4 regions of the Fodinicurvata sediminis DSM 21159 genome follow, and region 3 is predicted to be linked to each of the others. Evidence: riboswitches for the same ligand, from Rfam matches in the RefSeq annotation. Region 3 holds a riboswitch; each other region holds the start of a gene.
The links. Region 3 has a riboswitch for thiamine pyrophosphate ahead of G502_RS18170 (ABC transporter ATP-binding protein). Riboswitches for the same ligand answer to the same signal wherever they lie in the genome.
Positions count from the first base shown of each region.

Region 1: it holds a riboswitch for thiamine pyrophosphate, as region 3 does, so the genes downstream of both, thiC (phosphomethylpyrimidine synthase ThiC) here and G502_RS18170 (ABC transporter ATP-binding protein) in region 3, are expected to answer to the same signal.
Region 2: it holds a riboswitch for thiamine pyrophosphate, as region 3 does, so the genes downstream of both, thiO (glycine oxidase ThiO) here and G502_RS18170 (ABC transporter ATP-binding protein) in region 3, are expected to answer to the same signal.
Region 4: it holds a riboswitch for thiamine pyrophosphate, as region 3 does, so the genes downstream of both, G502_RS0111160 (ABC transporter substrate-binding protein) here and G502_RS18170 (ABC transporter ATP-binding protein) in region 3, are expected to answer to the same signal.

Region 1 covers NZ_ATVH01000013.1:1,611-7,567, reverse strand. Annotated here, with positions in the region: gene G502_RS18710 (autotransporter-associated beta strand repeat-containing protein) at 1-1,534, opposite strand, end outside; gene thiC (phosphomethylpyrimidine synthase ThiC) at 2,020-3,825, opposite strand; TPP riboswitch at 3,907-4,026, opposite strand; gene G502_RS22920 (HVO_A0114 family putative DNA-binding protein) at 4,722-5,111, shown strand; gene G502_RS0105000 (putative quinol monooxygenase) at 5,003-5,722, opposite strand; gene G502_RS0104995 (LysR family transcriptional regulator) at 5,879-5,957, shown strand, end outside.
Region 2 covers NZ_ATVH01000016.1:131,698-137,654, forward strand. Annotated here, with positions in the region: gene G502_RS0113285 (thiamine phosphate synthase) at 1-142, opposite strand, end outside; gene G502_RS0113290 (thiazole synthase) at 142-915, opposite strand; gene thiS (sulfur carrier protein ThiS) at 935-1,144, opposite strand; gene thiO (glycine oxidase ThiO) at 1,157-2,344, opposite strand; TPP riboswitch at 2,333-2,429, opposite strand; gene cysG (siroheme synthase CysG) at 2,612-4,018, shown strand; gene G502_RS0113310 (DUF2849 domain-containing protein) at 4,036-4,317, shown strand; gene G502_RS0113315 (nitrite/sulfite reductase) at 4,343-5,957, shown strand, end outside.
Region 3 covers NZ_ATVH01000011.1:82,854-88,810, reverse strand. Annotated here, with positions in the region: gene G502_RS0101640 (peptide chain release factor 3) at 1-857, shown strand, start outside; gene G502_RS0101635 (O-methyltransferase) at 892-1,557, shown strand; gene G502_RS22765 (DUF192 domain-containing protein) at 1,571-2,029, opposite strand; gene G502_RS0101625 (acetoin utilization protein AcuC) at 2,039-3,175, opposite strand; TPP riboswitch at 3,251-3,354, shown strand; gene G502_RS18170 (ABC transporter ATP-binding protein) at 3,349-4,098, shown strand; gene G502_RS0101615 (ABC transporter permease) at 4,103-4,879, shown strand; gene G502_RS18165 (monovalent cation/H+ antiporter subunit A) at 5,023-5,957, shown strand, end outside.
Region 4 covers NZ_ATVH01000015.1:146,164-152,120, reverse strand. Annotated here, with positions in the region: gene atpD (F0F1 ATP synthase subunit beta) at 1-824, opposite strand, end outside; gene G502_RS0111175 (F0F1 ATP synthase subunit gamma) at 878-1,783, opposite strand; gene atpA (F0F1 ATP synthase subunit alpha) at 1,819-3,348, opposite strand; gene G502_RS0111165 (F0F1 ATP synthase subunit delta) at 3,348-3,908, opposite strand; TPP riboswitch at 4,246-4,364, shown strand; gene G502_RS0111160 (ABC transporter substrate-binding protein) at 4,451-5,419, shown strand; gene G502_RS0111155 (TenA family protein) at 5,416-5,957, shown strand, end outside.

The sequences.
Region 1 (5,957 bases), on a different contig from region 3:
TGCTCGCCTCAACAACAGTAACGGTGCCGTTGTTGACTCCAATCGAGAGGTCACGCTCAATATTCGGGTTTTCATTTCCCGCAATACGCAGGTTGCCTCCATCAAGCAAAAGGGAAGAACCGGTCGCGCCAAGGTTCGCGTCCTTTTGAATCTCGAGACTGCCTTCCTTGATCGAGGTTCCTCCCGAATAATCGTTGTTAGCATTGAGGACCATGGTGCCGGCACCGGCCTTCGCAAGGGAGCGGGTGCCCGATACATCGCCGTTTACGACAAATCTGACGCCGGGGTCGCCGGGTCCGATGAGAAATTCGCCGCCGTCGGCGAGGATGATGCTGCGCCCGGTGGTCACATTGTCCGTAACCTCCAGTGTGCCTCCGCTAAGCGTGAGATCCCCCGTGACATCGCCCAGATTGCTGTCGTCAGAAACGGAGAGAATTCCCCGCTCGATAGTCGTGCCTCCGGTATAGCTATTGACAGCCCCGAGGGTAAGCTTGCCTTCACCGGCCTTTACGACCGTGCCAGAGCCGGAGATAGCGTGAGAATAGCTGCCGTCGCTGTCCTGATTGAACAGCAGGGTGTCTTCGACAGTGATACTGCCGTTCAGACTCAGGGCGGTCCCCTCCAGGGTGCCTTCGCTGATGGTGATGCCACTGCCGAAGCGGCTTCTGCCGCCAACGACCAGGGTGCCGCTGCCGGTTTTGAACAGGCCGAGAGCGCCATCGGAAGCGACGTCCGACGCGAGGGTGACGCTGTTCCCGTCACGTACGGCGTAGTTCAGGACGCCACCACCCATGAGGAATAGCGCGCCGCCCTCGCCAAGGCCGGCGCTCCCGCCGTCGGCGCCGGAACCACCGCTGGCCTGGTTCGTGTCAGCAAAGCCGGAATCGATGACCGTGACCGAGCCACCATCGCGCACGAAGACGGCGCCGCCCAAACCGGCCCCGCCACCACCGCCGGAATAGCGGTCACCGCCGTCACCACCTCCATAGCCGCCGCCGCTGGAGTCGAATTCGATCCCGAGTTCATTGCCGCCGTCTCCGCCTTGAGCAGCATTGTCGGAGAAGGAGACCGAATCGAGCTGCAGAGCTCCGTTGTCGTCGACGTAGATGGCGCCTCCGAGCCCCGCGCCACCGCCGCCGCCCACGTTGCCGCTGCCGCCATTGCCGCCTGCGGCCCGGCCGTCCACGATTTTCAGGCCGCGCAGCGTCACGTTGCCGGGGGAAGACCCGCCGATCCGGACAATGCGGTCGCCGTCGCCGCTGATCGTTAGCCCGCCTAAGCTGGTGGCATCGATGGTGATATCACCAGTGATGCTCAACGCACTGGAGAGGGCGATGGTTTGGCCAGACAGCGCGCTGCTGAACTCGATGGTGTGAGGGCCGGCGCCCCCAGCCACTGCATTCTGAACGGATTGGCGAAGCGATCCGGTGCCAGCATCGTTGGTGTTGATGACGGTAAAAACTGCGGCCAGAGACGGTGTCGCCGTGATCGTGAGCAGGGGGGCAAGAACAAGGAGGCGGGCTAGGTGGGACATGAACACTCACGAACAGATGTGACGGTCTTGGAAAGCGCATGGGCTGCCAGTGGTAGGTTGCATCTGTAGATAATTCAAATAAAATTATAAGAAATAGACGAATTATCTTAGATTTAGTTCATTAATTCGAAAGCAGGCTCTACCGCATAAAGGGGAATTAAGCGGTAATCATTGAACTTGTTTTGCGAGGGAAATGGCGGAGCGGAAGGGACGGCCGTCGAACCTTCTCTGCCTCGGTTGGCTGGGGCTCCAGCTCCGAACGGGATTAATATTCGCCTTGTCGAAATTTCAAAACCGACATAGTACGATAGAAATCGTGTCACATGTTTCGGGAGTTTTTCGATAAGGTCGGTGTGTTGTGGGACCTCAGACTCGTAGAGATCAATCGCCTTCGTCGCGCGTTCTTCCATCCGTTTTCAGCACATCAATACACGTAGTATGCGGCCTCACATACGGGTGAGGCCGCATAAGAGACTGGTAGCCACTCAGCCTTTCTCACTGGTCGGCATGTAGAGATCACCGCCGTCACGGTATTTCAGTGCCATGGCGGCCATACCTTCTTTTCGCGTCTCGGCACGGATGTCGTGGGAGATCCGCATCGAGCAGTACTTCGGCCCGCACATAGAGCAAAAATGCGCGACTTTATGCGCCTCTTTCGGCAGTGTCTCGTCATGGAAGGCTCGCGCCGTCTCGGGGTCCATCGACAGATTGAACTGGTCCTCCCATCGGAACTCAAAGCGGGCGCGGGACAGCGCGTCATCGCGAAGCTTGGCCGCCGGGTGCCCCTTGGCCAGGTCAGCGGCATGGGCGGCGATCTTGTAGGTGATGACGCCGGTCTTCACGTCATCGCGGTCCGGCAGGCCGAGATGTTCCTTTGGCGTGACATAGCAGAGCATCGCCGTGCCGAACCAGCCGATCATCGCCGCGCCGATGCCCGAGGTGATGTGATCATAGCCTGGCGCTATGTCGGTCGTTAGCGGCCCGAGGGTGTAGAACGGCGCTTCGCCACAGACGGCAAGCTGCTTGTCCATGTTTTCCTTGATCTTGTGCATCGGTACATGGCCAGGGCCTTCGATGATAACCTGGCAGTCCTTGGACCAGGCGATACGGGTCAGCTCACCCAAGGTTTCCAGTTCGGCGAATTGCGCCGCGTCGTTGGCATCGGCGATGGAGCCGGGGCGTAGCCCGTCGCCAAGGCTGAAGCTGACGTCATAGGCGTGCATGATGTCGCAGATCTCTTCGAAACGTTCATAGAGGAAGCTTTCACGGTGATGATGCAGGCACCATTTTGCCATGATTGAGCCACCGCGCGACACGATGCCAGTAACGCGATCCACTGTCAGCGGGATCATGTGCAGCCGGACCCCCGCATGGATGGTGAAATAATCCACACCCTGCTCAGCCTGCTCAATCAACGTGTCGCGAAAGACCTCCCATGTCAGGTTCTCGGCGATGCCACCGACCTTTTCCAGCGCCTGATAGATCGGCACCGTGCCGATGGGCACGGGCGAATTGCGGATGATCCATTCGCGGATATTGTGGATGTTGCGACCTGTGGACAGATCCATCACTGTGTCGGCGCCCCAGCGGGTCGCCCAGACCATCTTGTCGACCTCCTCTGCCATCGAGGAGGTAACTGCCGAATTGCCGATATTGGCATTGATCTTGACCAGAAAGTTGCGCCCGATGACCATTGGCTCGGCTTCGGGGTGGTTGATATTGGCCGGGATTACTGCCCGCCCGCGCGCCACCTCGTCACGCACGAATTCGGGGGTGACGAAATCGGGAATCGCCGCGCCAAAATTCTGCCCGTCTCGAGCCAGCTCCTCCTGCACGGCCTCGCGGCCAAGATTTTCGCGTATGGCGATGAATTCCATCTCGGGAGTGACGATGCCCGCTCGGGCATATGCAAGCTGGGTGACCGCCTTGCCGTTCCGCGCCCGCAAGGGCTGGTGCCGGACAGGGAATTCGGGCGTCAGCCGGTCGCCCGAGACGAAGCCGTTATCCTCGGGCTTCACATGCCGTCCTTCGTAGGTTTCTACGTCGCCGCGCGCCGTGATCCAGCCTTCGCGGAGGCGCGGTAACCCGCGTTCGATGGCGATCTGGGCCGCCGGATCGGTATAAGGCCCCGAGGAATCATAAACAGTCACCGGCGGCTCATCTGCGCTTGGATGTAGGGCGATCTCGCGCATGGGCACGCGGATATCGGTGTGTAGTACGCCGGGCTTGAACACCTTCGTCGAGGCGGGCAGCGGTCCGGTGGTGACCGTCAGGGTTTGCTTGGTTGTCATGTCGAGGCTCCTCGCGTCGCAGCAATGGAGACCCAGGCACTGACGGGAAGGAGAATGCGCCCGTCCTAGCCGCAAGCGACCCGCGAGGCATCCACACCGTCCCTACGCCAGTATGAACTGGATCAGGTTCGTAGGGTCACTGCGCTGCCTTGCGGCCCAGCAGAATCTCAGCCCCTTGTCGGGACCCCCCTGGTGGAAAACGAAGGGTGCCCGGCAGTGTCTTCATTGTCAATGGAGCTAATCGTGGCGATGCCTTCGTGGCAGGATCGGTTCAATTTCTCAGCTTCGCAATGCTCCTAAGTTTCGTGACAAAACTGCCAGCGTTCAATTCTCAGGGAAATCTCTGGTGCAAAAGTCGTGTGGAAAAAACCGCCTTAAACCTCCTCAATCCAGAAGCCGCCGTTCTGGTTTCATCCCAAACTTGTCAAGGAGCTGCGCTCGAGGGTGCCGCCAGCGCATAGGTGCAAATTCGGCACGCTACAGGGCCACCGACTTCCCTCCATGATTCGATTGATGGCGGGGCCGTGACGCCCCGGAGCCACCATAATCAGGGAGGTTTCCATGTGCGCAGGGCACCACCGCATCCGGCGAAGGCGACCGAGACGACCGATCCACAAACCAATTCCTGACGATCTGTACGACTACGCTGACGATGCTGCGCTTCGTATAAGTCCTCAGCGAGGAAGCCCGTCTCATGTCTTCGACGTCGAAAGGCTTCCCGTCATCGATGACTGGCCGGAGAACGTACCGATTGCCGAGGCCGAGATTCAAGTTTTCGAGCGTTGGTTCGGCGATGTGTTGGACGAGATGTTCGGTCCGGTTGATCTACCGGATGGCTTAAGGAAGTTATCGTACTATGATAATGAAAAGCCTTAACCGGATGATCGGGCGATGCAATGTCAACATTGAAGGTCGGCATTGCCGACCCGGAGGAAATGAAAGCGAGAACCATGCGGGTCGCCAAAGGCGAGGAAGCGCCCGCGCTTGGCGAGCCAACTGTGTGGTTTGCTTCTACCATGTCATTCGCGAAACTCCTCTCACCAGCCAATTGCGAGTTGCTTCGCATCGTACGTGAACAGGAGCCGGAATCGCTGGAGGAACTGGCACAGATCACGGGGCGCGCGAAGTCCAACCTGTCCCGGACACTCAAGGCGCCTCTTGTTCCTGTCACATCGCGTTACTTGATGGCGAGGATGTCGAAGTTGTGGACGTTAGCGACCACACCGTCGTTCCACCCGCCAGCGACCAACTCCGCTGCCCGTTCGTTCAGCAGCCCGGCGACTTGACCGGCAAAGTGTGCTTCACGGCCAGCATTGTTGGTGAAGATGTCGAAGATTGCGAAGGATGTTTCGTCAATCTGCAGCGCCGCCCAGAACAATGTGCCGGGTTCGGTTTCTTCGACGATGGGACCAGCAGCGGTCAGCAAGGCTGCCAATTCCGGCCCTCTGCCGGGTGCTGCTTCGAGCGTGATGTACGTGGCTGTCGTGGCCGAGTAGAGGTCAACCGGTTCCCTCATCGACAGGACATCGGAATTGTTGATATTCGCGACAACACCATCGTCCCAGCCTCCGGCGACCAGCGCGTCGGCATTTTGGTTCAAAGCCGCGGCCACAGCACCGGAGAAATGCGCATTGCGCGCTTCTTCATCCACGAAGATATCAAAGATCGCGAGCGTATCGTCGGCTTGTAAGGCAAACCAAAGCACGGTGCCTGGTTCGGTGTCCGCGACAATCGGGGCGGCTCCGGCCAGAAATTCGGCGAATGCTTCGGTCTGGCCTTCAGCGGCGGGCATGGCGATGTAGCTGGCAGTGTGATTTTCCATTGGGGTTTCCTGTGCGGCTGCTGATGTCGTGATCAAGGCGAAAGCGGCGAGTGCCTTGAGAATTTGGGCTTTCATGGTCGCCTCCTGATTGAGAGGTTGTTGTGTTTGGTTTCGATGCACCCTTTTCTCATGCCGAATGCCTCAGGCACCAATCCCGAACTTCTATTCTTTGATAGACATGTGCTATGGTGAACCTCATGGCGGAAAGTGACGGAGACTGTGGCAGTGGAGATGAACCAGATCAGGTATTTTTTGGCTGTCTGCCAGCATCGCAACTTCACCCATGCCGCTAGCGCCTCAAATGTTTCCC
Region 2 (5,957 bases), on a different contig from region 3:
TCTCCGGGGTGGGCAGGTCCTTGTCGCGCAGCATGAAGTTGCGAAGACCGGCCGCGAAAGCCCGTTCGGCAACTTGCTCAAGGTCATGCCGGGCCTGATGCCGATCGCTGATGACCAGCAGTTCGGGCACCTTACCGACCATCACGAGCCGACCAGGCCCATTTGGGGGCTTGAGGCCTTGGCATGCGGACGCTTCGGAATGCGCCCGGCCAGATGCGCCGCGCGACCGGCTTCGGCGGCATGGCGCACAGCGCGGGCCATGGCCACAGGGTTGCGGGCCCTGGCGACGGCGGTGTTCAACAACACGGCATCGCAGCCAAGTTCGAAGGATTGCACTACGTCGGAGGCGGTGCCCAGACCCGCATCGATCACCACCGGCACCTCCGCACGCCTGCAGATCAATTCGATGTTGGCGGGGTTTGCAACGCCCATCCCCGAGCCGATCAGGGATCCCATCGGCATCACGGCCGCAGCCCCCAGATCCTCGAGACGTTTGCAGATAACCGGGTCGTCATTGCAGTAGGGCAGGACGGTAAAGCCGTCCTTGACCAGTTCGTCGGTTGCCGACAGCAACTGCTCGACATCAGGATATAGCGTTTCCCGGTCGCCGATGATCTCAAGCTTGAGCCAGTTCGTCTCAAGGGATTCCCGTGCCAGCTGTGCCGTAAGAATGGCATCGCGTTTCGTCTCGCAGCCGGCCGTGTTGGGCAGGAAGTCATAGCCTTCCAGCAGGTCGACCGGGCTTTCCGCATAGCCTTCCAGGTCCAGCCTGCGGATCGACAGCGTCACCAGTTCGGTTCCGCTTTCTTCCACGCAATCCAGCATCACCTGCAGGTTGGGATATGCCGAGGTCCCCAGAAAAACGCGACTGGTGAACTGTCGCTCGGCTATGGTCAGGGGTGTGTCGTTGGACATGATATAGGCTTTCTGCGGCTCAACCGCCTGCCAGTGGACGTACGATCTCGATCCGGTCGCCCTCGGCCAGGGACTCGACCGGCCAGCTGTCGCGCTTCACCAGGGCGCCGTTGCGCGCTATGGCAATTCGTCGTGCCGTCGGGTCGATCCCGCGCTGATGCAGCAGGTCCTTCAGGCTGCCCGGTTCCACGCGTGTTTCTTCACCGTTCAGATTGATCGTCAATGACATGCTTGAACCATCCTATTGATATTGCAGATGGGATTTCTTCCTGCGGGCTGACAAGGGCTTGAAGCGCGCCAGCGTGAAGGGGCGGGCGGCTTCAGGCAGGGCCCCTGTCAGGATTTCCTGGGCAATGCAGTGTCCCGTTACCGGTGCGAGCAGGATGCCATTCCTGTGATGGCCGGTTGCCAGATGCAGGCCGGGAACCGGGGTTTCTCCCAGTACGGGCGCGTCGTCACGGCAGCCGGGCCGGAAGCCGCTCCAGCTTTCGATCAGAGGCAGGTCCTCGATGCCGGGCAGGGCGCGTCGGGCCCCTTCGATCAGCGCATAGATGCCGCCGGCTGTTATGCTGTCGTCGAAACCACGTTCCTCGACAGTGGCGCCGATGATCAGGCGTCCATCACGGCGCGGGACGCAATAGATCTGCTCAGTCCAGAGAACATGCGCGAGCAAAGATTCTTGTGGCACCATCTGCAAGGCGAGGGATTGTCCTTTCAGCGGACGGACCGGTGGTTTGGCGGCATCCGGCAAGCCGGGCAAACCTCGGGTCCAGGCGCCTGCGGCCAGAACGAGGGTCTTTGCCTCCAGAACCTCTCCACTGCCAAGCGAGATGCGTTTGCGCGTGGGCTCTGAACAATCCAGGGACGTGACTTCACAGTCTTCTCGCAGGCGGCCACCGGCATTCAGATAGGCCTGCTTCAGGCTTTCAGCCAGTTGGCGGTTGTCCACCTGGTGATCCTCGGCGCTATAGATGGCGGCGGCCGCACTTTGTCTCAGGTGGGGCTCGCGTTCGCGCAGTTCGTGACCTTCAAGCCAGGTCAATGGCAGGCCAAGGGATGTCTGGAATTCATGGCGAAAGCGCAGGCGCTCCACTTCATCCCGGTTGAGCGCCACGACGAGGGTGCCTTCATCCCGATAGTCGGGTCGCAGCCCGCTGCTGGCCTCGAGACGATCCAGGTAGCTGGGCCAGAGTTGCTGCGCCCAGCGTGTCAGTTGCAGCAGTTGCTCTTCGCCGGGCTCACATTCCGCCGCTGCGGCCAGCATGCCTGCCGCTGCATGCGTGGCTTCCCTGCCGCAGTGTCCGCGTTCCACAATCGTCACAGCCAGTCCGGCTTCGGCCAGTTCCCAGCCGATGGCAAGGCCACAGACGCCGCCGCCTATGATGACCGTCTGCTGATCCGTCGTGTTCCTGAAGTTTTCCTGTGCCACGTAACTCCCTTCGCTGGCATGACCCAGTGCAGGTTCCATGGGTGTGATCTCAGCCGCACAAGCTGCGGCACCCCAGTATTTCCATGACTCTAAGATGAAGGCGCAGTCTCTGACTTGCAAGGTTTCGAGGTCAGAAATAACACATTTATAAAATGTTTAATATATAATATATTATTTCCTAATGTGGAATATGTTGACTCAGCAAATCAAACTGATAAATATAAATGGAGAATTTATTTTATCACATAGATAAAGTGTTAAATCGCCATGCGATACTTTCCCCTCTTTCACGATCTCCGCAACGCCTCCTGCCTGGTGGTTGGCGGAACCGCAGCGGCGGCGCGCAAGGTGCGGCTTCTACAGCGAACTGAGGCGCGAATTCACGTTGTCGCCCCGGAACTGGGTGAAGAGCTTGCCGAAATGGCCGGTACAGGAAACGTCCAATGGCATGCACGCCGTTTCCGTGCAAAGGACCTGGATGGCGTGAGTCTGGTGATTGCGGCCTCAGGGGACGATCGTGTCGATGGCAGGGTCTCGCGACTGGCCCGGGCGCGCCGATTACCGGTCAACCTGGTCGATCGTCCGGCGCAATCGTCGTTCATCGTTCCGGGCATGGTTGACCGGGATCCTGTCACGATTGCCATTGCCAGCGGCGGCAGTGCACCGGTCCTGGTGCGCCAGTTGCGTGAGCGTATCGAGACGCTTCTGCCGGCACGACTGGGAGACCTGGCGCGCTTTGCCGACCGTTTCCGGCCTGCCGTGAAGGCCATGATTCCAGGCGAGGATGGCCGCCGGCGCTTCTGGACACGCTTTTTTCGCGGGTCCGTGGCGGAGGCCGTCCTGCAAGGCAATGACCGGAGCGCTGCAGAGGGAATGTTGACCCTGGTCAATTCCGCTCCGGAAAGCTGGGGAAATCCGCAAGGTTCTGTCGCCCTGGTTGGAAGTGGTCCCGGAGATCCCGACCTTCTGACTTTCCGGGCGATGCGCCTGATGCAGGAGGCAGACGTGGTGATCCACGACAGGCTGGTCAGCGATGGCATCCTGGACTGTGTCCGGCGTGATGCCGAACGCATTCCTGTGGGCAAGGCCAAGGGAGCGCACAGCATGTCCCAGGAAGAGATCAACAGGCTTCTCGTGCAGCAGGCGCGCGCGGGCAAGCAGGTGGTGCGCCTTAAAGGCGGTGACCCCTTCATTTTCGGACGCGGGGGCGAGGAGCAGGCCTATCTTCAGGCGCATGGAATAATGGTCCAGGTCGTGCCCGGCATCACGGCTGCCACCGGCTGTGCCGCGGCCGCGGGTATCCCCCTGACTCACCGGGACATCGCGTCTGCCGTGACCTTTGCGACCGGGTACAGCGCTGATGGCCTGCCAGACCTGGATTGGCAGGCTCTGGCCGCCGCCCGTCAGACTCTTGTCATCTACATGGGGCTTTCCAACGGCGAAGAGATTGCCAGGCGGCTGATGGACAAGGGGCTGTCCGCCAAGACACCGATTGCCGTAGTCGAGAAGGGCAGCCTGCCGGATCAGCGCGTGCTCGGCAGTCACCTGGCCGATCTTGGTGATCTGCTTCAGCGCGAGAGCGTTCAGGGGCCGGCCGTTCTTATGATTGGCTCTGTCACTGCAAGCGCCCGGAAGCTGGCGCCGGCTGAAGCGACCCTGGCGCTTGCCGTTTGAATACGAGGAAAGAAGCAATGACTCTCAAGGCTGTTACAGCAAATCGCCTGCGCGACGGGCGCGTCGTCTATCTCTCCCAATCCGGAAACTGGTCGCAAAGCCTGGAGGACAGCCGCATTGCCAGGGATGAAACGGAACTCGAGGCCCTGCTGGATCAGGCCGAGGTCAGCGTGCTGCGCAATGAAGTGGTGGGACCCTATGCCATCGATGTCCTGGAGCAGGACAGCGGTTACCTGACCACGCGCTGCCGCGAGGAGATTCGCTCGACAGGACCAAGCCGAAGGACCGACGCAGCCTGAAGGGGCTATAGACCGGAGGAAGACCATGTATCGCTATGACGAATTCGACGAGGCACTGGTACGCGAACGCGTGGCCCAGTTCAGCGAGCAGGTCCAGCGCCGCCTGAACGGGGAGTTGAGCGAGGACGAATTCAAGCCACTGCGGCTGATGAACGGGCTCTACCTGCAGCTTCATGCCTATATGTTCCGCATTGCCGTGCCCTACGGAACGCTGTCCTCGAACCAACTGCACAAGTTGGCGCATGTCGCGCGGACCTACGACAAGGGCTACGGACACGTCACGACGCGCCAGAACATGCAGTTCAACTGGCCGCGCCTGGAGGACGCCCCGGCGATCCTCTCGGAATTGGCGGACGCGCACCTGCATGCCATACAGACCAGCGGCAATTGCATACGCAACACCACGGCCGACCAGTATGCCGGCGTTGCGGCGGACGAGATCGCCGATCCGCGTCACTACTGCGAGATCATTCGTCAGTGGTCGACCCTGCATCCCGAGTTCTCCTTCCTGCCCCGCAAGTTCAAGATTGCGGTCACCGGTGCAGAGGAGGACCGTGCGGCCCTGCGCACGCACGACATCGGCCTGCGCATGCGCCGCAACGAGGAGGGAAACCCGGGCTTCGAGGTCATGGTTGGCGGCGGGCTCGGCCGCACGCCGGTGGTGGGTGTGACGATCCGGGATTTCCTGCCGGAAGAGCATCTGCTGTCTTACCTGGAAGCGATCCTGCGGGTCTATAACCAGCTTGGCCGGCGCGACAATATCCACAAGGCGCGCATCAAGATCCTGGTACAGTCCGTCGGCCGCGAGGAATTTGCCCGCATGGTCGAGGAGGAATGGGCGCACCTGCGCGATGGCTACCTGACTCTTCCGCAGGAGGAACTGGACGCCATCGCCCGTTATTTCGCGCCACCGCCCTACGAGACACTGGAGGACACACCGCCCGAACTGGAACTCTGGCAGAGCACCAGTCCCGGCTTCGGAGCCTGGATGAACGAGAATGTCGCCGCTCACAAACAGCCCGGCTACGCCATCGTGAACGTCTCGCTGAAGCCGGAAGGCGGTGTGCCGGGGGATATCACGGCGAAACAGATGGAGGTGGTTGCCGATCTGGCCGAGCGCTACAGCTTTTCCGAGGTTCGTGCGACGCACGAACAGAACCTGGTTCTTCCCTATGTACGCAAGCTGGACCTGATGGCGGTCTGGCAGGAGCTGCAGCAGGCCGGTCTGGCGACGGCGAACATCGGGCTGATCAGCGACATGATCTGCTGCCCCGGCCTGGATTACTGCAATTTGGCCAATGCCCGCTCGATCCCCGTGGCGCAGGAGATCAGCGAACGCTTCGCCGATCTCTCCCGCCAGCGCGACATCGGGCCCCTGAAGATCAAGATGTCCGGCTGCATCAATGCATGCGGCCACCATCATGTCGGCCACATCGGAATTCTCGGAGTCGATAAGAAGGGCCAGGAATACTACCAGATCACCCTGGGTGGTAGCGCCGAGAACGAGACCACGCTGGGGAACATCATCGGGCCGGCTTTCAGTGCTGATGAAGTCGGTGATGCGATGGAAACCATCGTCGAGACCTACCTGACTATCCGTGAGGAAGGCGAGAGTTTCCTGGAGACCTATCGCCGTGTCG
Region 3 (5,957 bases):
TGGGCGGACATCAGACACCCGTGTATTTTGGCAGTGCCATCAACAATTTCGGTGTCCGGGAGCTGCTTGAAGGCGTAGGACGCCTGGCCCCACCCCCGCGTCCTCAGGTTGCCTCCGAACGTATGGTTTTGCCTTCCGATCCAAAGGTTTCCGGCTTTGTCTTCAAGATTCAGGCCAATATGGATCCGAAGCATCGCGATCGTATTGCCTTCGTTCGCCTTGCCTCCGGTCACTTCAAGCGCGGCCTCAAGATGAAGCAGGTGCGTACGGGAAAAACCCTCAATATCCATAATCCCTTGCTGTTTCTCGCCCAGGACCGGGAACTGGCGGAAGAGGCCTGGGCGGGAGATGTTATCGGCATCCCCAATCATGGAAACTTGCATCTGGGCGAAAGCCTGACCGAAGGCGAGGAATTGCACTTCAAGGGCCTGCCGGCCTTCGCGCCCGAGCTCCTGCAGAAGGTCCGGCCAAAGGATCCCCTGAAGGCCAAGCACCTGGGCCGCGCCCTTCAGCAACTTGCTGAGGAAGGTGCCGCACGTGTCTTCAAGCCCATGATGGGGGCCGACTGGATCGTGGGTGTGGTCGGTGCGCTGCAGTTCGATGTCATGGCAGACCGTATCCGGACGGAATACGACATCCCGGTTGTCTTTGAGCCCACGATCTATTTCACGGCCCGTTGGCTCGAGGCTGATGATTCCGCTGACTTGAAGGGATTCGTTGATTCCAATCGTGTGAATATTGCCGAGGATCACGAAGGCGAACTGGTCTTCATGGCACGCAATGCCTGGCACCTTCAGGATGCGCAGGACAGCAATCCTGCCTTGAGTTTCCTTGCAACCCGCGACGGAGCAGTCTGATTGGGCAGGCGAACGAAAGTTCAGGGAGAAAAACTTGTCCACGGAACACATTCAGGTTACGTCCGAACTGTTCGCCTATATGAGAAATGTCTCTCTGAGGGAAACCGAGATCAGGCGTGCTCTTCGCGAGGAAACGGCAGAATTGCCAGATTCACAGATGCAGATCATGCCGGAACAGGGCCAGTTCATGGCTTTGTTGTTGCAGCTCATGAAGGCGAAACGTGGCCTGGAGGTGGGAACCTTCACGGGCTACAGCGCTCTTTGTTTCGCCGAAATCCTGCCTGATGACGGATCGATCGTCTGCTGCGATATCAGCGCGGAGTACACGGCCATTGCTCAGCGCTACTGGGAAGAATCCGGCTTGCGTCACAAGATGGACTTACGCCTTGCTCCCGCACTGGAAACCCTGGACCAGCTGCTCCTGGATGGCCAGGAAGCTTCCTATGACTTCTGTTTCCTGGACGCCGACAAGGAAAATTATCAGCAGTATTACGAGAAATCGCTGTCCTTGCTTCGCACCGGCGGTCTGTTGATGGCAGACAATGTGCTCTGGAGTGGCCGTGTCGCGAAATCATCAGATGATGAAAGTGCGGCAACCCGCGCGCTCAAGAGTTTCAATGAAAAGCTGGCAGCTGACCAGAGGATCAATCTGTCCATGCTGCCTCTGGCAGATGGCTTGACGCTGGCAATAAAAAAATAGACAGCCTTGGCGCCTATTCAAAAGCCGGGTGGTTCACCCTGTCGCCTTCGGAAATGCCCAGCCGGTCACTCATGCCTGCATTGATTTCCAGGACAGCTCTGGCCCGCCCTCCAGAAGGAATCGACTGGGTTGAGTGCGGAACGGTGCGTTCGGCAATGCGGATGATGTTCCCGTCTTCATTGATGAAAAGCATGTCCAGGGGAATGAAGGTGTTTTTCATCCACATGGATATGTGCTGAGCACGCGGATAGATGAACAACATACCGGCGTCTTCATCCATGGAACGTCTGTACATCAATCCCTGCGCACGTTCGGAGGCCGTTCTGGCCAGCTCGACTTGAAATGTGTGCTTTTCCCCTTCCGCTGTCTCTATGAGCAGTTCCTGTGTTTCCTGCTCCTGCGATATGGCCGGGTAGCCTCCCGAGAAGCAGATAAAAACTATAAGGAATAATGTATAATATACTATTTTCATTCAATAGTCCTACGACAGTACAGTCTGCGCTGCAGACCTGATTTCGGCACGAACCGCACCATAGCGTGGTCTATCGGCAAGTCTATCAATCCAGTGTTCAGGGGGATTCCTGCCCCAGCTATGGCGCCATGTCAGACTCGACAGAATAGCGCGTGCCTGCGCTGGCAGGTAATCTGGAACATCAAGCCCGTTCAAAGTAGCCCATACACCGCTCCAGGCACGCGCCACGCACCAGGGATTATACCCACCACCGCCCAGCACCAGCAGCTTACGTGTTACCAACTTCATATTCGCAACAGTATTCCAGAGGGAAAGATTGGAGAGACTGAGGCGACTGAGAGGATCTTCATGCAGGGCATCGGCGCCGCACTGAAGCACAATGACTTCGGGCGCCACACGCTCGATCAAGGGCAGCACGGCAGCTTCCATCAGAAAGGCGAATTCGCTGTCGTTGAAGCCCTCGGGCACGGGGATGTTCCGCGCATGCCCCGAGGCCCTGTCCACTAGACTTCCCGGTCCAGTGGCGGCATCGTTTCTGTTCATGGGCCACCTGTTGGCCTCGTGGATGGAAAGGGTGAAAACCCGTTCATCATCATGGAAGGCATCCTGCACCCCATCACCGTGATGCGCATCTATATCCAGGTAGAAAACCGATGCTGCCCCTCTATCAAGAAGGCTCAGTATTCCTAGCACAGGGTCATTGAAGTAACAGAAGCCGCTGGCATGGCCGCGACGGCCATGGTGCGTCCCGCCGGCCGGGCTATGGACTGGAATATCATTCAGGACCCAATCAGCTGCGGCAATCGATGCACCGCAAGCCGTTGCCGGTCGGCTGAAGATCTCAGGAAATACCGGGTTTCCATTCATGCCCAGCGCATAGCGTTGCTTGACCTCATCACTACAATGTTGGGTCTGCTCGGCCTGCTTGACCGCTGCAATATAGTCCGGTTGATGGAAGCGGGCGAGCTGTGCAGGCGTGGCCCGCGGGCTGTCGACATAAACTTCATCCGGCAACCAGCCCAAGGCCCTGCAGAGATCCATGCAAGTGGATACGCGCGGTATGGCCAGCGGATGCAGGCGGCCATAGCTGGAGTTTCGGTAAATCTCGCTGCCGATGAACCGGGGCGCGGTCTTATCCTTCATCATCGTTCCATTAAACCTTGCCCCTTCACGATATAACGAACCACTTGGCATGTCCCTGGACTGCGGGCATAGTGCCAATCATATCACCGGGGGAGCCGCCAAGGCTGAGAGGCACCACTAAAGTGCGACCCCAGAACCTGATCCGGTTCATGCCGGCGTAGGAAGCGTGTCTCTTCATGTCCGCATCTGCCATATCACTCAAGGGAATCAGCTTGTCCTACAAGGGGCAGCCGCTGTTCCAGGAATTCAATCTTGAACTTCCAGCCGGATTGACAAGCTGTTTGCTCGGGCCCTCCGGTGTCGGGAAAAGCAGCTTGCTGCGCGTCATAGCAGGGCTGGAACGTGGTGCAAGTGGATGCGTATCCAGTGAGGATCAGACCTTCCTTGTTGGACAACTTGCCTATATGGCCCAGCAGGACCTGTTGCTGCCCTGGCTGAAGCTTGTAGACAATGTCGTACTGCCCGACCGCCTGGCAGGGCGTCCTGTCGACATGGAGCGTGCCAGGCACCTCTTGCAGCTTGTTGGCCTGAATGGGCACGAAGCAAAACTTCCCGCAACTCTGTCCGGTGGCATGCGCCAAAGGGCTGCACTTGCACGCACCCTATATCAGGATCGACAGATAATCCTGATGGACGAGCCGTTTTCCGCCGTCGACTCCATAACGCGGCTTGAGCTTCAGGAGCTGACCGCCGAACTGCTTCGCGACAGGACGGTCCTTCTGGTGACACACGATCCACTGGAAGCCTTGCGACTGGGTCATCGCCTGATCGTGCTTGCCGGCCAGCCTGTTCACATAGCCGAGCAGATAGAACTCACCCAGCGGCCCCCTCGGGATATCGACAGTCCGGAGATAACAAGCCTACAGACGCAGTTGATCAATAGCCTGCGCGGAGCACGCCAGCATTTGGCCGCAGAGAGCAACTGATTTCATGTCTGGTGTGAAACAGATTGGTGCAAGGTTGCGGCCATTGGGGATTTTCATTGGCATCCTCGTGTTATGGCAGGCCCTGGTCTGGGTTACAGGTGCTCCGGCCTATATTCTACCCGCACCCAGTCAGGTTGGAGCTGTACTGTTCAAGCGTTGGGACAGCCTGGCCTTCCATGCGGGCATAACCCTTGCCGAGATACTGCTGGGGTTTTTCATAGGAAGCCTGTTCGGGATCATTTCCGCACTGATGATCGCAACCTTTAGAACTCTGCGATTCTGGCTGCTTCCTGTTCTGGTCGTGAGCCAGGCCATACCCGTGTTCGCTCTGGCGCCTGTTCTGGTTCTATGGCTTGGTTATGGAATGGCCAGCAAGATTGCCATGGCCAGCCTGATTATCTTCTTCCCCGTGACAACATCCTTCCATGATGGACTGCGACGCACGGAAACCGGTTGGCTGGACCTTGCTCGAACCTGTGGCGCATCGAAATGGGCTACATTCCGACATGTCCGAATACTGGCCGCCTTGCCGGCCCTGGCATCCGGACTGCGCGTTGCAGCCGCTGTTGCGCCGATAGGCGCCATTATAGGGGAATGGGTCGGCTCCAGCGCCGGATTGGGACATCTGATGCTGAATGCCAATGCGCGCATGCAGATCGATGTCATGTTTGCCGCACTCGTCGTCTTGGCCGTTCTGGCACTATTGCTCTACTTTCTGACCGACAGGTTCTGTCACTTGCTGTTGCCCTGGTCGCCCGAAGAAAGTGACATCGCTCGATAGCCCCTGAAGCGAAGCTTGGCGGCAAAAAACGTATCGCAATGTACGGGTTTTCTTGATTCCGCCGCGCGTGTCACTAATCTGGCGCGGCACTTCATGGCGGCCAAGCCGTCCGGACAGAACGCTTTGTGCTTAGCAGGGGAAGCATGAATCTCGCACTGATTGTCCTATTGCCATTCATCGGCGCCTTGTTCCCGGCTTTCCTGATACGCGCAGGCCGAAATGCTTGTGCCTATGGAACCGGGGCCTTCACGCTCGTGGCTTTTGTCCTGCTTCTGGTCCAGGCGCCTGCTGTCTTTTCTGGGCAGGTCATACAGGCCCGGTTCGAGTGGCTCCCCCAGCTTGGCCTGAACGTGAACTTTTTCCTTGATGGCCTGGGATTCCTGTTCGCACTTCTGATCCTGGGAATCGGACTGCTCATCATACTCTATGCGCGCTTCTACCTGAGTCATAAGGACCCCATGGGGCGCTTCTATGTTTACCTGATGCTTTTCCAGGGGGCGATGGTCGGGATCGTGCTCTCCGACAACATCCTCTTGCTCCTGATCTTCTGGGAACTGACCAGTCTGAGCTCGTTTCTTCTTATCGGCTACTGGCGACATCTGCCCGAAGCGCGCCAGGGCGCCCGCATGGCACTGGCGGTAACCGGTGGTGGCGGTCTGGCCCTGATAGGCGGCATGATTCTGCTGGGGCAGATTGCAGGTTCCTATGACTTGAGTGAGATATTGCAGGCTGGTGACCAGATCCGCAGTTCCAGCCTCTATCTTCCGGCCCTGTTGCTCATCCTGACCGGCGCATTTGCCAAGTCTGCACAGTTCCCCCTGCACTTCTGGTTGCCGCATGCCATGGCGGCGCCAACACCTGTCAGCGCCTACCTGCACTCCGCAACCATGGTCAAGGCCGGTGTCTTCCTGCTGGCCCGCATCTGGCCGGCGCTTTCAGGCACACCCGAGTGGTTCTACATCGTGACCAGTTTCGGCCTTGTCACGATGATCGTTTCCGCCTGGATCGCAATCTTCAAGGATGACCTGAAGGGACTTCTGGCCTTCTCGACCGTCAGTCACCTTGGCCTGATCACCAT
Region 4 (5,957 bases), on a different contig from region 3:
ACCGCGGAGGGAATGCGGCCCAGCAGTGCAGAGACCTCGGCGCCCGCCTGTGTGAAGCGGAAAATATTGTCCACGAAGAAGAGAACGTCCTGGCCTTCCTCGTCGCGGAAGTACTCGGCCACGGTCAGCCCGCTCAGGGCGACACGGGCACGTGCGCCAGGCGGCTCGTTCATCTGGCCGTAAATCAGGGCTGCCTTGGAATCGCCGCCATCGGTCTTGATGACACCGGAGTCCATCATCTCGTGATAGAGGTCGTTGCCTTCACGGGTACGCTCGCCGACGCCGGCAAACACCGAATAACCGCCGTGCGTTTTCGCGATGTTGTTGATCAGCTCCATGATCAGCACGGTCTTTCCGACACCGGCACCACCGAACAGGCCGATCTTGCCACCCTTGGCGTAAGGTGCCAGCAGGTCGATGACCTTGATTCCGGTTACCAGGATTTCTGCATCCGTGTTCTGATCCGCATAGGTCGGGGCCGAACGGTGAATCGGCGCCTTGCTCTTGGTCTTGAGCTCACCGCGCTCGTCAATCGGCTCGCCGATGACGTTCATGATGCGCCCCAGGGTCTCGGGCCCGACAGGAACCTCGATTGGCGTGCCCGTATCCGTCACCTCCTGGCCGCGCACCAAGCCCTCGGTGGCGTCCATGGCGATGGTGCGCACACCATGCTCACCCAGATGCTGGGCAACCTCCAGAACCAGGCGGTTGCCGTGGTTATCGGTTTCCAGCGCGTTGAGAATGTCCGGCAGGTCACCGTCGAACTGCACGTCGACCACCGGTCCCAGGACCTGGGTGATCTTTCCGACGAGGTTCTTGGCCATCGTGTCTGCTCCTTATCGTGCCTCTACTGCGATCCAGCACTGCCTAGACAGCGCTACATCGCCTCCTTGGCGGAGATGATTTCAATCAGTTCCTTGGTGATCTCGGCCTGACGCGTCCGGTTGTAGACGAGGGTCAGGTCCTTGATCATTTCCTCGGCATTCCGGGTCGCATTGTCCATTGCGGTCATCCGCGCCCCGTTCTCACTGGCGTTGTTCTCGAGGATCGCCTTGTAGATCTGCACCGCCAGGTTCCGCGGCAACAGCTCCTTCAGGATCTCTTCTTCATCCGGTTCGTAGTCATACACGAAGCCGGCCTGCTTTTCAGCCTGCGCCTCTTCCTCAGCCGCCTCCAGGCTTGCACTGTGCTCATCATCGAAGGGCACAAGCTGCTGACGGGTCACGATCTGGCTGATCGCCGACTTGAAGCGGGCATAGAAAAGCGTACAGACGTCGAATTCACCCTGATCGAATCGGGTCAGGACGTCCTGGGCAATGGCATGCGCCTTGTCGAAGCTCGGACGCGGCTTGGTGACACCCTCGATGGTTTCCAGGATATCGTCGCCATACTGCCGCCTCAACTGATCACGCCCCTTGCGGCCGATACAGATGATCTTGACCGTCTTGCCCTCAGACTTCAGCTGCTCGATATGCTTGCGGGCATCCCGCACGATCGAGCTGTTGAAGCCGCCACAAAGACCTCGGTCGGCCGTGGCAACGATCAGCAGGTGGACGTCGTCCTTGCCAGTGCCGGTCAACAGCTTGGGACCATTGCTGCCCTGCACGGAACCTGCCAGGGATCCGAGCATGCGGGCCATCCGCTCTGCGTACGGGCGCGATGCCTCGACCTGCTCCTGGGCACGGCGCAACTTCGCCGCCGCAACCATCTTCATGGCCGAGGTTATCTTCTGCGTCGACTTGACGCTGCTGATCCGGGAGCGGAGCTCCTTGAGGCTAGCCATATCGCTTCAACCGACTTTCCGTGACACAGGACCGATCAGACGTAGGTCTTGACGAAGTCTTCCAGGAAGGACTTCAGCTTCTCGTCGGACTCGCTCGACAGGTCCTTTTCCTTGCGGATCGTCTCCAGGATATCCTTGCCCTTGTCTCGAATCTCGTCGAGGTACTTGGCTTCGAAGTCCTGGACCTTGTTGACGGCAACGTCATCCAGGAAACCGCGCACACCGGCATAAATCACGCAGGTCTGCTCCTCGAACGGCAGGGGCCTGTACTGAGGCTGCTTCAACAGCTCGGTCAGGCGCGCACCGCGGGCCAGAAGCCTCTGAGTAGAGGCGTCCAGATCCGAGGCAAACTGAGCGAAGGCCTCCATTTCGCGGAACTGTGCCAGTTCCAGCTTGATGGTGCCGGCCACCTTCTTCATCGCCTTGGTCTGCGCGGCCGAACCCACACGACTGACCGACAAGCCGACGTTCACAGCCGGGCGCACGCCCTTGTAGAACAGGCTGGTCTCCAGGAAGATCTGACCATCGGTAATGGAGATGACGTTCGTTGGAATGTAGGCGCCCACGTCACCTGCCTGCGTCTCGATGATCGGCAGGGCCGTCAGCGAGCCTGCGCCGTGATCGTCGCCCATCTTCGCGGCACGCTCCAGCAAGCGGGAGTGCAGATAGAAGACGTCACCCGGGAAGGCTTCACGGCCCGGCGGGCGGCGCAGCAGCAGGGACATCTGGCGATAGGCGACGGCCTGCTTGGACAGGTCATCGTAGCAGATAACGGCATGCATGCCGTTGTCGCGGAAGTACTCGCCCATGGCACAGCCCGTGTAGGGTGCCAGGAACTGCAGCGGCGCGGCATCGGAGGCCGTCGCCGCCACCACGATGGAGTATTCCATCGCACCCTGCTCTTCCAGGGTCTTCACCAGCTTGGCCACAGAGGAACGCTTCTGACCGACCGCAACATAGATGCAGTAGAGCTTCTTCGATTCCTCGGCGTCCGCATTGGTATGCTTCTGGTTGATGAAGGCATCGACGGCAATCGCGGTCTTGCCGGTCTGGCGGTCACCAATGATCAGCTCACGCTGGCCACGGCCAATCGGGATCAGGGTGTCAATGGACTTGAGGCCGGTCTGGACCGGCTCGTGCACCGACTTGCGCGGGATGATACCAGGCGCCTTGACCTCGACCTGGGAACGCTGCTCGGTCTTGATCGGACCCTTGCCGTCGATCGGGTTGCCCAGGGCGTCCACGACGCGGCCCAGCAACTCCTTGCCGACCGGCACGTCCACAATGCGTCCCGTGCGCTTGACGGTATCGCCTTCCTTGATGCCCCGGTCTTCACCGAACAGAACGACACCGACGTTGTCGTTCTCCAGGTTCAGGGCCATGCCCTGAACGCCGCCCGGGAATTCGACCAATTCACCGGCCTGAACATTGTCCAACCCGTAAACACGGGCCACACCGTCCCCGACCGAGAGAACCTGGCCAACTTCGGCCACATCGGCATCGGCACCGAAATTCTCGATCTGCTCCTTGAGGATCGCCGATATTTCCGCGGCGCGGATGTCCATCACCCAACCCCTTTCATCGCGAACTGAAGTCTCTGCAGCTTATTCTTGATCGACGTATCGACCATACGGCTGCCAACCTTGACGATCAGACCACCAAGCAGGTCCGGATCGACTTTGACATTGAGCTGCACCTTGCCCCCCACCGACTTGGCGATGGTGTCGAGCAACGCTTTTTCCTGCGTTTTCGTCAGGGACGTGGCAGCGGTGACATCGGCACTGATCTCGCCGCGGCGGTGCGCCAGCTCGGCAAGATAGGCCTCGATAATCTCGGGAAGTGCAAACAGGCGGCGATTCTGCGCAATAACCAGAACGAAACGGCGCGTCAGGTCATCGACCCCGGCCTTCTCGAGGACTGCCTGCATTGCCTTGGCCTGCTGATCGCGCCCATAGAGAGGGCTGCGAATGAGGTTCTGCAGATCACTGCTTTCCTCAATCAGCTTCTTGAGCTCACGCAGATTCTCGGCCACGGCGTCGAGGGACTTCGCCTCGTCCGCCAGATCGAACAAAGCAAGGGCGTAGCGCCCTGCCAGACCGTCTTTGGAGGTCGTATTTCCTGCCAAACCCCAGTCGCTCCCCGGAAAGAAAACAGTCCGCAACATGCCTCTGGGCATGTTGAACCGCTCGCTTTCGCTAAAACCCCGTTCGCAGAGCACCGCTTCAATGAGGCGGCGCCTCTGCCTTGAGACCAAAAAATGAAACGCTTGAAACGGGTTTGCCCCCGTTCGTGCGAGCGGTTGGTATCACAGGGGCACGGGCAGTGCAAGCCGCGACGGTGGCATTTATCGTAACCGCGACACGGCCTCATCCCACCTTCAATTTATACGGGCTGCCGGGCGACTCACAATCTCTTCCGCGGGGCTTTGCTTGACGGAAAGCGAAGGTCAGAACAGACTGTGGATAACTTCCTGGGGGTGTCCTCATGCGACATGAGGGCTGAGAGTCCGCAATCACAAGGCGGAAACCCTTAGAACCTGATCCGGATCATGCCGGCGTTAGGGAACGGAAGGGACAGTCCGCGCGTGTTCGCCATAGCAAAGGCGGACGGATTCGCCTCTCCCTCACCCGTCCAGATCACGCCGGCGCAATTTGAGGGAGGATTACCTTGCGCCGACTTCCAGGCCTACTTGCAGGCCTTTTCCTGCTTTTATCGACCGCTGCCGCCCACGCCCAAAGCGATGAACCGCTCGAAGTCCTGCTGGACTGGTTCGTCAATCCCGACCACGCGCCCCTGATCGTGGCTCAGGAGAAAGGCTTCTTTCAGGATGCCGGGATCGAGGTTCGCTTCACCGAACCGGCCGATCCCAACGATCCGCCCAAGCTGGTGGCTGCGGGACGGGTCGACCTGGCCGTATCCTACCAGCCCACCCTGCACATCCAGGCAGCACAGGGCCTGCCCCTAGCACGCATCGCCACACTGGTGGCCACGCCGCTGAACACCCTTCTGGCATTGGAGGATGGTCCGATAGAACGGATCTCCGACCTGAAAGGGGGCAAGGTCGGCTACTCCGTGGGCGGTGTCGAGGAAGCGGTCCTGGGGGCCATACTCGCGCGGCACGGCCTGTCCCTCGAGGATGTCGAACTGGTCAATGTGAACTTCTCGCTCAGTCCCGCCCTGCTGAGTGGGCAGGTCGACGCCGTCATCGGCGCCTACAGGAACTTCGAACTGAACCAGCTGGATATCGAAGGCGCGCAAGGCCGTGCCTTCTATGTCGAGGAGGAAGGCGTGCCTGCCTATGACGAACTGATCGTCCTGGCGAACCGCGACAATCTGGAGGATCCGCGCCTGTCGTCCTTCGTCGAGGCTTTGGAGCGTGGTGTCCAGTATCTGATCAATCATCCGCAGGAAAGCTGGGAGCTCTTCATCGGCTACAAGGATGATCTGGATGACGAACTCAATCGGCGCGCCTGGGCCGACACCCTGCCCCGCTTTGCCCTGCGCCCGGCGGCCGTGGACTGGGCGCGCTATCGCCGCTTTGCCGCCTTCCTTGAGCAAGCCGGCGTCATTACCGACCCCCCACCGCTCAGCGACTACGTCACAGACCTGTCCCGCGAGCAAGGAGAGCAGCCATGACCTCTACAAAGGATTTCGAAACTTTCCTGAATGCGAATCCGAACGCTGCCTTCCATGACTGGCTGCGCGAATCGGCCGAACCCTACTGGACAAAGGCAACGGCGCACCGCTTCACCGAGGAACTGGCGGAGGGCACCCTGGATCCGCAGATCTGTGCCCGCTACCTGGTCCAGGACTATGCCTTCGTCGACAGCTTCGTCAGCCTGCTCGGCTACGCCGTGGCCTATGCCCCGTCCATGCCGCAGAAGCGGCCCTTCGCCGGCTTCCTGGCGGCCGTGACCAGCGAGGAGAACGATTATTTCCTGCGCTCCTTCCAGGCCCTGGAGGTTCCCGAATCTGAGTGGCGCAGCCCCCAACTTGCGCCCGTCACGGCCAAACTGCTCTCGGTCCTGCAGGACTCGGGGCGCAGCGGCTCCTACCCGCTCGTGCTGGCAACGCTGCTGGCGGCTGAATGGAGCTACCTGACATGGGGCCTGGCCTGTGGCGATCGCCGGCCTCAGGAATTCTGGATGGCGGAGTGGATCGACCTGCATGCCGT